2 linked regions of the Thalassospira sp. TSL5-1 genome follow. The protein of the gene in region 1 interacts with the protein of each later gene in a pairwise test. Links are inferred from orthologs where the notes say so. Each region holds a gene or a part of one and is shown on either strand. Other genes may lie near its edges.

Evidence for each region. Proteins that work in one complex are often made in the same cells at the same time.
Region 2: the proteins of dnaE (region 1) and dnaQ interact in binary tests that used the Escherichia coli proteins (3 or more experiments, as listed by UniProt). The link is inferred for Thalassospira sp. TSL5-1 from one-to-one orthologs.

What each region holds. Positions count from the first base shown.
Region 1 is NZ_KV880637.1:1,838,138-1,844,961, forward strand. The notes cover bases 1,098-5,130. They hold dnaE (DNA polymerase III subunit alpha), read right to left. Parts: upstream 4,784-5,130; coding sequence 1,298-4,783; downstream 1,098-1,297. Other genes in these bases: rpsB (30S ribosomal protein S2), read right to left, coding at 1,098-1,100; LF95_RS08725 (ABC transporter ATP-binding protein), read right to left, coding at 4,877-5,130. In the rest of the region: tsf (translation elongation factor Ts), read right to left, coding at 1-228; more of rpsB, read right to left, coding at 318-1,097; more of LF95_RS08725, read right to left, coding at 5,131-5,611; LF95_RS08730 (lipoprotein-releasing ABC transporter permease subunit), read right to left, coding at 5,604-6,824. UniProt on the Escherichia coli protein: DNA polymerase III is a complex, multichain enzyme responsible for most of the replicative synthesis in bacteria. This DNA polymerase also exhibits 3' to 5' exonuclease activity. The alpha chain is the DNA polymerase catalytic subunit.
Region 2 is NZ_KV880638.1:172,042-177,663, forward strand. Bases 1,858-4,688 are described here. They hold dnaQ (DNA polymerase III subunit epsilon), read left to right. Parts: upstream 1,858-2,840; coding sequence 2,841-3,536; downstream 3,537-4,688. Other genes in these bases: LF95_RS10335 (shikimate dehydrogenase), read left to right, coding at 1,858-2,222; coaE (dephospho-CoA kinase), read left to right, coding at 2,237-2,830; LF95_RS10350 (substrate-binding periplasmic protein), read left to right, coding at 3,773-4,453. In the rest of the region: LF95_RS10325 (pyruvate, water dikinase regulatory protein), read left to right, coding at 1-718; LF95_RS10330 (Maf family protein), read left to right, coding at 715-1,311; more of LF95_RS10335, read left to right, coding at 1,344-1,857; LF95_RS10355 ((Fe-S)-binding protein), read left to right, coding at 4,700-5,509; LF95_RS10360 (LutB/LldF family L-lactate oxidation iron-sulfur protein), read left to right, coding at 5,513-5,622. UniProt on the Escherichia coli protein: DNA polymerase III is a complex, multichain enzyme responsible for most of the replicative synthesis in bacteria. The epsilon subunit contain the editing function and is a proofreading 3'-5' exonuclease.

The DNA.
Region 1 (6,824 bases):
GTTCAGTTCGATAACGGCACCCGAAGTACCATTAACTGCGACACCAACCAGACCTTCGGCAGCAACACGGCCTGCTTTCTTGGCAGCAGCAGCAAGACCTTTGGTGCGAAGCCAGTCAACGGCTGCTTCAAGGTTGCCATCGGTTTCGGAAAGCGCCTTTTTGCAGTCCATCATGCCAGCGCCGGTGGTTTCGCGAAGCTCTTTCACGAGAGCAGCGGTAATAGCCATTTTTAAAGCCCCTATTACGCGATCAAGTGGATAACACCTAAAGAAACGGCGGCATGATAGCCGCCGCTTCCCTGGGTATAAAATGAAATTTAAGCGGAAGCAGCCTGATCGGCAGCTTCGGTAGCAGCAGCTTCCTGTGCCGGCAGTTCTTCGGCTTCGCCGAGGTCTGCACCAGAAGCCGTCATTTCGGCCTGGATACCGTCAAGAACGGCACCAACAAACAGGTCACAATACAGCTGGATAGCGCGGATCGCGTCGTCATTGCCCGGAACCGGATACTGAACGTCTTGCGGGTCCGAGTTCGAGTCCAGAACAGCAACAACCGGGATATGCAGGTTGCGTGCTTCATGGATCGCGAGAGATTCTTTGTTGGTGTCAACCACGATAATAATGTCGGGCAGACCACCCATGTCCTTAATGCCGCCCAGAGCGCGTTCCAGTTTGTCACGCGAACGGGTCAGGTTCAGGATTTCTTTCTTGGTCAGGCCTTCAGCGCCAGAATTCAGGATTTCGTCCTGTTCTTTCAGGCGTTTAATCGAACCCGAAACGGTGTTCCAGTTGGTCAGCATACCGCCGAGCCAACGGTGATTCACATAATACTGGCCGCAACGCTTTGCAGCTTCGGCGATAACCGGCGAAGCCTGGCGCTTGGTGCCAACAAACAGAACACGGCCACCAGCAGCGGTCACGTCGCGAACAGCCTGCATCGCACGATGCAGCATCGGAACGGTTTCCTGCAGGTTCAGGATATGAATGTCGTTACGTGCACCAAAGATGAACGGTTTCATCTTCGGGTTCCAGCGACGGGTGTGGTGACCAAAGTGAACGCCGGCTTCCATGAGCTGACGCATGGTAAAGGTTGGCAATGCCATGATAATTTCCTACCGTTTTCCGGTTAATACCTCCGTGGGAAGGAATTTTGCCACCTGGCAAAACACCGGATGGACGACCATAAAGGGATCGCCACGCTCCCACGTGTGATGTTCGAGGCGGGTTTTAGCGCCGCCCCCCGCAGATTGCAAGCCCTAACTACACGTTTAGGGCCACAAAAACCGCAATAAAAGGCCGGTCAGATCTCTTCGGCAAATTCCACACCAGGAATCGACCCGACCGCACCGATCAATGATGGACCAACCTTGAAATGGTCAGCCAGTTCGACTTCCGCAATGCGACCATCGGAACAAACCGATGAAATATTCACAAGCCCTCGGCCTCTGCCCGACTTTTCAAGCAATTCTCGAATTTCGGTAATCGGTTCCGGGCGGGTCAGCCGAATGCGAATACCTTCGGCCGCACCGGCAACGGCCTGCTCCAAATCCTCGACCCGCTGGCCCTGAATGCGCAATTGACCTTCCCGTATTTCTGCTGAAACCAGCAACAGCATCGGACGACCCGAATTAATGATTTCCTTATAGGCAGCCCAGGTTTCGGCCCAGAAGGCCACTTCAAAACTGCCCGTAGCATCAGAAAGCATAACAAAGGCAAACTTGCTGCCGTTCTTTTTGGAAATCATCTCGCGGGCATTGATCAATGTCCCGGCAAGTTTGATCGACCCCTTATTTTGCGCCCGCATTCGGGCTTCAAGCTCGACATAGGGGGCAACACCAATACGCTGAAGACTTTTGCCAAAGGTATCAAGCGGATGGGCTGACAGATAAAAACCAATAGCCGAAAATTCTTCGGTCAGTTTTTCCATCGGCACCCAGTCGCGGCCGTCAGGCAGACGAATGGTATCTTTGCCAAATCCGCTGTCATCGCCAAACATGCTGATCTGGTCGTTATTTCGGGCCTGCATTTCACGCTGGGATACGGCCAGGATTTTATCGACATTTTCAAACATGACGCGGCGGTTATCATGCAGGCAATCCAGTGCCCCTGCCCGCACCAGATTTTCCAGCAGACGCTTATTCAGCGCCCGGCTATCAATACGCGATGCAAAATCGGTAAGGTCCTTAAACGCGCCCTGCTGTTCACGGGCATTAACAAGGCTTTCCATCGCCGCGTCACCCACATTGCGCACCGCAGCCAGTGCATAGCGAATTTTGCGCACGCCACCATGATTTTCCACGGTAAAGGCAACGCCGGATTTATTGACGCAGGGCGGCAAAATTTCAATTTTCAGGCGTTCGACTTCCTGTTTGAAAATTGCCAGCTTGTCTGTGTTGTGCATATCCAGCGTCATCAACGCGGCCATAAATTCGACCGGGTAATTCGCCTTCAGATAAGCCGTTTGATAGGCCACAAGCGCGTAAGCTGCCGCGTGCGACTTGTTAAAGCCGTAAGACGCAAATTTGGCAACCTGGTCAAAAATGTCCGATGCCTGCTGACGATCGACATTGTTCTTTTCCGCCCCGTCCACAAACAGCGAACGCTGCTTTTCCATTTCCTCGGCAATTTTCTTACCCATCGCACGGCGCAACAAATCTGCGCCGCCAAGCGAGTAACCAGACATAATCTGGGCAAGCTGCATGACCTGTTCCTGATAGATCATGATGCCATAGGTTTCTTCGAGGATCGGCTTGAGCATCGGGTGCATGTAGTCAGGCTCTTCGCGCCCGTGCTTACGTGCAATATAATAGGGAATATTATCCATCGGGCCGGGACGATACAGCGCCACCACAGCGATAATATCTTCCAGGGTATCCGGTTTCAGGCCGCGCAACACATCCTGCATACCCTGGGATTCAAGCTGGAACACCCCAACCGTTTCCGCCGCCGACAAAAGCTTGAACGATTGCCGGTCATCAAGCGGAATGGCACTGATGTCAAAATCCTGCGGCACATCATCGCGCAGGCGCATCAAATTCACGGCCTCGATAATCACCGTCAGGGTTTTAAGGCCCAAAAAGTCGAACTTAACCAACCCAGCATTTTCAACAAACTTCATGTTGAACTGGGTGACGGGCATATCCGAACGCGGATCACGATAAAGCGGAACCAGTTCATCCAGGTCACGGTCACCAATCACCACACCGGCCGCATGGGTAGATGAATTTCGATACAGCCCCTCAATTTGCATGGCAATGGTCAGCAGGCGGTCAATATCCGGGTCCTCGCGCGCGATGCGGCGCAGGTCCGGTTCCATATCAATTGCTTCTTTTAGCGGAATCGGCTTAGCCGGATCGCCGGGTATCATTTTACAGATTTTATCGACATAGCCATACGGAATGCCCAGCACACGGCCCACATCGCGCACGGCGGCCTTTGCCTGCAATTTACCGAAGGTAATAATCTGGGCAACACGGTCATAACCATATTTGTGCTGCACATATTCAATCACTTCGCCGCGCCGGTCCTGACAGAAATCGACGTCAAAGTCAGGCATCGAGACACGTTCCGGATTAAGGAAACGTTCAAACAGCAACGAAAAACGAAGCGGATCAAGGTCGGTAATCAACAGTGCATAGGCCACAAGCGACCCGGCACCGGACCCACGACCAGGCCCGACAGGAATATCATGTTCCTTGGCCCACTGAATAAAATCGGCAACGATCAAGAAGTAACCGGGAAAGCCCATCTGAACAATAATGCCCAACTCGTATTCAAGGCGGGCATTATAGGGCTCGGCAATTTTCTTTTTGTCTTCCTCGGACATGCCCGGACTATAGACGTATTTGTCAAGCCGGGCCTGCAAACCATCAAAGGACCGATGGCGCAATTCGTCAACCTCGGTGCGGCCTTCCCCACAGTCAAATGGCGGCAGAATAGGGTCAATTTTCTCCACATGCCAGGCGCAACGCTGGGCAATGATGACGGTATTGTCGCAGGCCTCAGGTAAGTCGGCAAACAGCTCGCGCATCTCGGCAGCCGTTTTAAAGCGGTGATCCGGCGTCAAACGCCAGCGATCTTCCTGGCCAACAACGGCCCCCTGCCCGATGCAAATAAACACATCGTGGGCTTCATACATATCCACACGCGGAAAATAACAATCGTTCGTCGCAACCAGCGGCACGTCATGTTCGTAGGCCATGTCGATCAGGGCGGGCTCTATCGCCTCCTCCGAAGGCAGTCCATGTCGCTGGAGTTCGATATAAAGCCGGTCGCCAAAAATCTCTTTCAGGCGCAAAAGGCAATCTGTTGCCTTAGGCTGTTGTTCCTCGCGCAGCAGACGGGCAATCGGCCCGGAGGGTCCGCCTGTAAGGCAAATGACATCCTCACAATGCTCGGCAAGATGTTCCAGCAGGGCCTTGGGCGTGCTGCCTGCTTCTGTTGTCATATGGGCGCGGGAAACTATTTTCAGCAGGTTAAAATAGCCGGTTTTGCTTTGTGCGAGTAAAACCAGTTCATCCGGGTCAGGTTCGCGCCCGGCCTTGCCCAGCACCACCTCGGTCCCAAAGCGTTCAATCCCGATCTGCACACCCAAAATAGGCTGCACGCCGGAGCCACTGGCCGCACCGGCAAAGTCAAGCGCGCCAAACATATTGTTGGTGTCGGTCATGGCAGCAGCGGGCTGCTGGTCCGCAGCGCACAGCTTCACCAGTTCCTTGGTCGTTATGGCACCTTCAGCGAGTGAATAGTTCGTATGAACACGCAGGTGGATAAAACCGTTTTCCATTGCCAGCGACCTCGACACCTAAACAAAAGCAAAAAAGCCACGGGCGCCGCAAGGGCGCCCACCAGCCAGATAATTATAAAAACCGCAAACCGATTATGAAAGTGTTTCCGGCTCCAGCTCGACAAGATGACCATCACGCAAGGTAATGATCCGGTCCATCTGACGGGCCAGTTCAGGGTTGTGGGTTGCAATCAGCGACGCAAGCCCGGTTTGACGCACCAATGACACCAGCATGCCAAAAACATTTTCCGCCGTTTGCGGGTCCAAATTGCCGGTTGGTTCATCGGCAAACAAAACATCGGGAACATTGGCAAGCGCCCGGGCGATGGCAACGCGCTGTTGCTCCCCGCCCGAAAGACGTGCGGGGCGATGCTGGGCGCGGGCTTCAATTCCCAGGCATTGCAGAAGTTCCATCGCCCGTGCTTCGGCATCTTTGCGATGAAGACCCGCGATCATTTGCGGAATAACCACATTCTCGATCGCGGAAAATTCCGGCAACAAGTGATGATACTGGTACACAAAACCAATATGATCGCGGCGCATTTGTGTGCGGGCCTGATCCGACAAATCCGTACTGCGCTTTCCCCCAATCGACACAGATCCACTATCAGGGCGTTCAAGCAAGCCGGCAATCTGCAACAGGGTTGATTTCCCCGCCCCTGACGGCCCGACCAGCGCAACGATTTCACCTTCATTAATGGTCAGGTCAACCGACTTCAAAACATCAAGCCGCTCAGCCCCTTGCGCAAAGGATCGAACCACTTTTTCCAGTTTCAGCATCGGTTTCACCTGACGCTGCGCTGCAGATTTTTTCTGAAGGTCACTCATAACGCAGCGCCTCCACCGGATCGAGGCGCGACGCCCGCCATGCCGGATAAATCGTGGCCAGGAAGGACAGGGTCAGCGACATGACGCAAACCATCACCACTTCATTGACATCCAGGTCAGCAGGCAATTGCGACAGGAAATAAATTTCTGCATTAAACAGGTCCGCCCCGGTCAGGCTCTGGATGAACTGGCGGATGCTTTCGATATTTTCGCAAAAAACAACCCCCAGGACCAAACCACTCAGGGTTCCCAACACACCAATAGACGCCCCTGCCAAAAAGAAAATCCGCAGGATAGAGCCACGGGTTGCCCCCATTGTGCGCAAGATCGCAATGTCGCGGCCTTTATCTTTGACCAGCATCACCATGCCGGAAATGATGTTAAAGGCGGCAACAAGAATAATCAGCGTCAAGATCAGGAACATAACGTTCCGTTCGACCTGCAAGGCATTAAAGAAATTGGCATTCGACTGTTGCCAATTCACAAGACGCAATTGCTCGCCCCGCAAATTTTGCAACAGGTCATTCATCGTTCCAGAAAGCCGCGACGGGTCATTTAACACCACCTCGAAATTCGAGATTTTACCCGGCATCTGGAAATAGGTTTGGGCTGCTTCCAGCGGCATAAAAATGAAACCAGAATCATATTCATACATGCCAATATCAAACAGCGCGACGACGTGATAGGACCGCATGCGTGGCACAGAGCCAAAGGCGGTAACCTTGCCCTTGGGCGAAATCAGATTAACCGTGTCACCAACGCCAATGCCAAGTTTCATGGCAAGACGCGCGCCCATGATAATTGAATCGTCGCCTTTGAAGTCCTTCAGGCTGCCAAAAACGATGTTGTCGGCCAGCGTTTTACGCTTGGCGATGTCTTCGGGGGCCATGCCCCGCACAATCGCACCGGTGGCACGGCCGCCTTTTGATGCCATAACCTGGCCTTCAACAATCGGGTCGACCAGAGTGACATTACCCGTTTCCCGGATTTTTTTTTCGATTTCGGCATAATCAGGAAGGCCGTCCGGCCCTTGCGCATATACCGATATATGCCCGTTCAGCCCAAGAATACGCGAAAGCAGTTCGGCACGAAAACCATTCATGACCGACATCACGATAATCAGCGTCGCCACGCCAAGCATGATACCCAAGAGGGAAAAAATCGCGATGACCGAAACAAAGCCTTCCTGCCGACGGGGGCGCAGATAGCGAAA
Region 2 (5,622 bases), on another replicon or contig:
TGAACATGTATGGCCGTTAATCCGGACTGATGCACAATTGGCCCGTGTTTTAAATGACATCGAACGTCATCCTGGCATCGTTCTTTATACGGTGTTTAATAGCGACATCCGTCGCAAGCTCGAAGAAGGGTGCCGGCGCATGCAGGTGCCACATAGCCATGTGCTTGATACCACCATCACCATGATGGCGGGTTATCTGGGCCAGCAGTCGCACGGACGGATTGGCGCGCTGCATAAAATGGACGAGGATTATTTCAACCGGATCGAAGCGATTGATTACGCGCTTAGCCATGATGACGGGCAGGCAACCTGGGATCTGGAAGATGCCGATGTGGTAATTGTTGGCGTGTCGCGGACATCAAAAACACCCACGTCGGTTTATCTGGCCAATCGCGGGATTAAAACAGCCAATATTCCCTTTGTGCCGGGCTGCCCGCTGCCACCAGAGCTGGATCAGTTAAAAAAGCCGCTGATTGTTGGTTTGATCAAGGATGTGGATCAGCTTGTTTCCATTCGTAAAAACCGGTTGCGCCAGATTGAACGCGGCGAAGGTGGTGATTATGTTGATCCGGTTGCGGTACGCGACGAGGTTTTTCAGGCCAGACGTTACTTTACGCAGCGTAGCTGGAAAATTATCAATGTGACGCGCCGATCCATTGAAGAAACCGCAGCCATGATTATGGCGACCCTGAATGACCGCCGGGAGGAAAGTGAATGAACCGTCTTGTTTTGGCATCTGGCAGCAAGGCCCGCTTGATGATGCTGCAAAATGCCGGTGTTGATTGTGAAGCTGTTGCTTCGATGATTGATGAAGACGGTTACAAGCAGGCCATGAAGGCAGAGGGGGCATCGGCAATGGAAGCCGCCGAAACCCTGGCGGAAATGAAGGCCCTGCGCATGTATCGCCAGCGCCCGGATGCGATTGTGATTGCCGCCGACCAGATGCTGGAATGCAATGGAATCTGGTTTGACAAACCTCAGGACCGGGACCAGACCCGTGCGCAGCTTCTGGCGTTGCGGGGCAAGCGCCATCAACTTGTTTCAGCCGCCGTGATTTATAAGGAAGGATCACGGATTTGGGGCAAAATCGATACCGCCCATTTAACTATGCGCAATTTCAGTGATGACTGGCTGGAATGGTATCTTGACCAGGCGGGTGAGGAAATTTTCCATTGTGTGGGCGGGTATCAGCTTGAAGGGTTGGGCGCGCAGCTTTTTACCGAGGTCAAAGGGGACTATTTTACCGTCCTGGGTATGCCGCTTTTGCCCTTGATCGGTTTTTTGCGCGATCATGGTGTTCTTAAGGCCTGATTGTTGTTCTGTGTTTGCCCGACGGATTTATGATGGATTTTGATATTTCAAACAATATTCGCACTTTATCAGGAACGTCGCGTTTGGCTGGAGTGATGGGCTGGCCGGTTGCCCATTCCAAATCGCCGCGATTACAGGGATACTGGCTGGCAAAACATGGCATTGATGGCAGCTATATGCCCTTGCCGGTTGCGCCGGAAAATTTTGCATCTGCCGTTAAATCTTTGCGGGATTTGGGCTTTGCCGGGGTGAATGTGACCATTCCGCATAAGCAGGCGGTTTTTGACGTTTGTGATGAATTAAGTGTGCGGGCACAGCGGATTGGTGCGGTAAATACTGTCACATTCGCACCTGATGGCAAAATATTGGGCGATAATACAGACGGGTTTGGCTTTATCGAAAATTTGCGTCAATCCACACCGGAAATTGATTTTACCAGCAGTCCAGCCATGATTTTGGGGGCAGGTGGGGCCTGCCGGGCAATTATTGTGTCCTTGCTTGATGAAAACTGCCCGGAAATTCGCCTGCTTAACCGGACAAAAAGCCGTGCCCAGGCCCTGGCAGATGACGTAAATGATCCCCGCATTCAGGTTATTGATTGGAACCAGGCTCATCACTGTCTGGATGATGCGGCCTTATTGGTCAATACCACCAGTTTGGGTATGATCGGGCAACCGCCTCTGGAAATTGATCTTGCCGGTTTGGCTGCACAGGCAATTGTTACCGATATTGTGTATGCGCCGCTTAAAACCGGGCTGTTGGCCCAGGCAGAAGCACAGGGAAACCGGATTGTTGACGGGTTGGGTATGCTTTTGCATCAGGCCCGGCCGGGATTTCATCGCTGGTTTGGCGTTGATCCGGCAGTAACTTCTGAATTGCGCGATTTCGTATTGGCCAGTGCCCAAGAATAATGGGAATTTCACATATGGAAATTCTGGGTCTTACCGGTTCGATCGGTATGGGGAAATCAACGGCGGCGGGCATGTTTCGCTATCTTGGTGTGCCGGTTTATGATGCCGATGCAAATGCCCATCGGTTAACTACGCCGTCTGGCCCGGCCTTTGGGGATATTGCCGCGCGTTTTCCCGATGTTATTGTTGATGGTAAAATTGACCGACAATTGTTGGGGGCGCAGGTTTTTGGGCATCCGGCAGCGTTAAAAGACCTGGAGGGGATATTGCACCCCCTCATTCGGGCGGCGCGAAATGATTTTATCCGTCATTGCCAGCGTAATGGCTTCCCCCTGGTGGTTTTGGATATTCCTTTGCTGTTTGAAACCGACGGACAAAAACAGTGTGACCATGTTGCGGTGGTATCGGCCCCGGCCTTCATCCAAAAGCAGCGGGTGATGAAACGCCCCGGGATGACCCCGCAAAAATTTGCCGAAATTCTCAAAAAACAAACGCCCGATTGGGAAAAACGGCGCAAAGCCGATTTTATTATCCCGACCGGCCTTGGACGTGCGGTGACATTTCGGGCGATTCAGTCCATTATCCACCAATTGACACATCGGAAATAACGGAACTGCCATGCGTGAAATCGTTCTTGATACAGAAACCACCGGTCTTGACCCTTATGCCGATCATCGGCTGGTTGAAATTGGCTGTATCGAACTGGTCAATCACATGCCAACCGGAAACCAGTATCATCAATATATCAATCCGCAGCGGTCCATGCCCAAGGAAGCCTTTGATGTGCACGGGCTGGGCGATGAGTTTTTGGCCAAGCAGCCTGTTTTTGCCGAAGTTGTAGACGAGTTTCTTGAATTCATCGGCGATGATTCCAAACTTGTCATTCACAATGCCGCGTTTGATATGAAGTTTTTGAATGCGGAACTGGGCTGGTTAAACAAGCCGTTGATTGCCAATGATCGCGCGATTGATACGGTGCAAATGGCGCGTAAAAAATTTCCCGGATCACCCGTTAGCCTGGATGCTTTGTGCCGTCGTTTCAAAATCGACAATTCCAATCGTACCCTGCATGGCGCGCTGTTGGACTCTGATTTGCTGGCGATGGTTTATCTGGAACTTTTGGGCGGGCGTCAGCACGGCTTGGGGCTGGATTCCAGCCTGTCTGGTCAGTCTGAATTGGGTTCTGCTCATCAGATGGTCAAATCGGCAAAACCGTATCGCGAACCACGGCCCCATGCGGCAAAGCCCGAAGAAGTGGCACGCCATCAGGCTTATATTGCAGATAAAATAAAAGATGCTGTCTGGTTAAAATAGCGCGCATCATTTCGGGGGGAAGGGTGTTGATCGGTCGGAAAAAACCGCGGTTTTTGGGCCTTGAAACAGGCTTGGGTACTGGCATCATATGGATGTGCCTGTTTGTTTTTTCTGGGCAGGGGCAGGCAGAACAACAATTTGCAACATTGCCAGAAACCTCCTTACCAGAACAGTCCCCTCCTTATATTCTGCATCAAAGTTTTCCCCGTGATGCGAAAGAAGGGCGTCCGGAACAGTTGTTTTTTGACGCAATGGCCCGGAAACTGTTTGAGGATGCCGGGCTTTCCTTTATCGAGCAGCCGCAACAACCCTGGAAGCGGGCTTATCAGGAAACAATATATGGTCCGCGACATGTTATTTATCCGACAACCCGTACGGAAGAACGTGAAGACAAACTGAAATGGGTTGGCCCCATCAGTCGCACCTTCTGGAATTTGTATAGCCGTAAAAATTCGGTTTGGGCGGGGCGCAAGATTGCCGATATTTTTAAGTCCGCCCGGATCGGGGTAACCCTTGGATCGGCCCGCGAACATTATTTGCGCAAACGTGGTGCGAAAAACGTTGTTGCGGTTGCCCGGGATGATCAGCTTTTTGCCATGTTGAACGCCAACCGGATTGATGTGTTGGCAATGGGGTTCGCATCAATCGATTTTTTGACCAATGACCTGAAACAACCCGATATCGATATTGGCCTACTGACAAGCTATCGTGTTTGTTATTTGTATTTTGCTCTGAGCAAGGACAGCCCGAATACCGACGTGATGGATTTGCAAAACAGTCTGGAACGATTTTATCAAGATGGACGTTTCCTGGCGATGCGTCGCAAATTTGACCTGAATGCGGACCCGGAAAACTATTTTATCAAGGCTATTACAGACCCGAAAAATCGCAATGTCGGCTGCAAAGATATTGATTAGAGTATATTGGCTATATCTATATTGTATTTTTAGAGATTTATGTGGATTTAGGCATTACAGTTCGGCATCCATTATCCCTGCGTTTTGCATTCTGTTGAGCGATTTTCGGTCATTTCTGCCTGCCTTTCATCAAGGGCTGGACCACAGAATGTAAAATTGGTAATACCAATTAGATATTTTTGGCAAAAGAGCAGACAGATCCCGCACATCATGCCTGCCAATGTGCCTATCAGAGAGGGAATCGGAATGTCTTTTGCGCCATCATCGGCATCTTCTGCATCGTCACCATCATCCAAACCCCGGGTCGGTTTGTTTGTGACCTGTCTGGTTGACATGTTTCGCCCGACTGTCGGCTTTTCAGCGGTTAAGTTGCTCGAAGAAGCAGGCTGCGTTGTCGATGTGCCGATGGAGCAGGTGTGTTGTGGTCAGCCAGCCTTTAATTCCGGCGATCTGGAATCGGCGCGCAAGGTGGCAAGGCCCCTGATTGCAATGTTTGAAAACCACGATTACGTGGTTGCCCCCAGTGGCTCCTGTGCGGGCATGATGATCAAGCATTTTCCCGAACTGTTTGCCAATGACCCGGAACTGGCCGAACCGGTCAGGGCGCTGGCAGGGAAAACCTGGGAACTGGTTTCGTTTTTAACCGATGTCATGAAACTTGACGGCGTTGCCGCCGCCTTTGAGGGCAGCATTACCTATCATGACAGTTGTTCGGGTTTGCGGGAGCTGAAGGTCAAGGAACAGCCACGCAAATTGCTGCGTACTGTTAAGGGACTTGAGATTAAGGAATTGCAGGAACCCGAAACCTGCTGCGGGTTTGGTGGAACATTCTGTGTCAAATACCCGGAAATTTCCGGCAAAATGGTTGGCGATAAAACCACGGATATTAAAAACAGCGGTGCCGACATGCTGGTGGCGGGCGATATGGGGTGCCTTTTGAATATGGCAGGCAAGCTGCGCCGCGAGGGATCGGACATGGAAGTGCGCCATGTTGCCGAGGTCCTGGCCGATATGACAATGGCTGCCCCGGGCATTGCCGGTTCGGAGAAGGGCTAAGTCATGGAACAGTCAACCTCGCCGAAATTCAAGCAAAATGCCCATCACGCCTTGCAGGATGCCAGCCTGCAACGGGCCCTTGGCCGCCTTAAAACCGGTTTTAAGGATAAGCG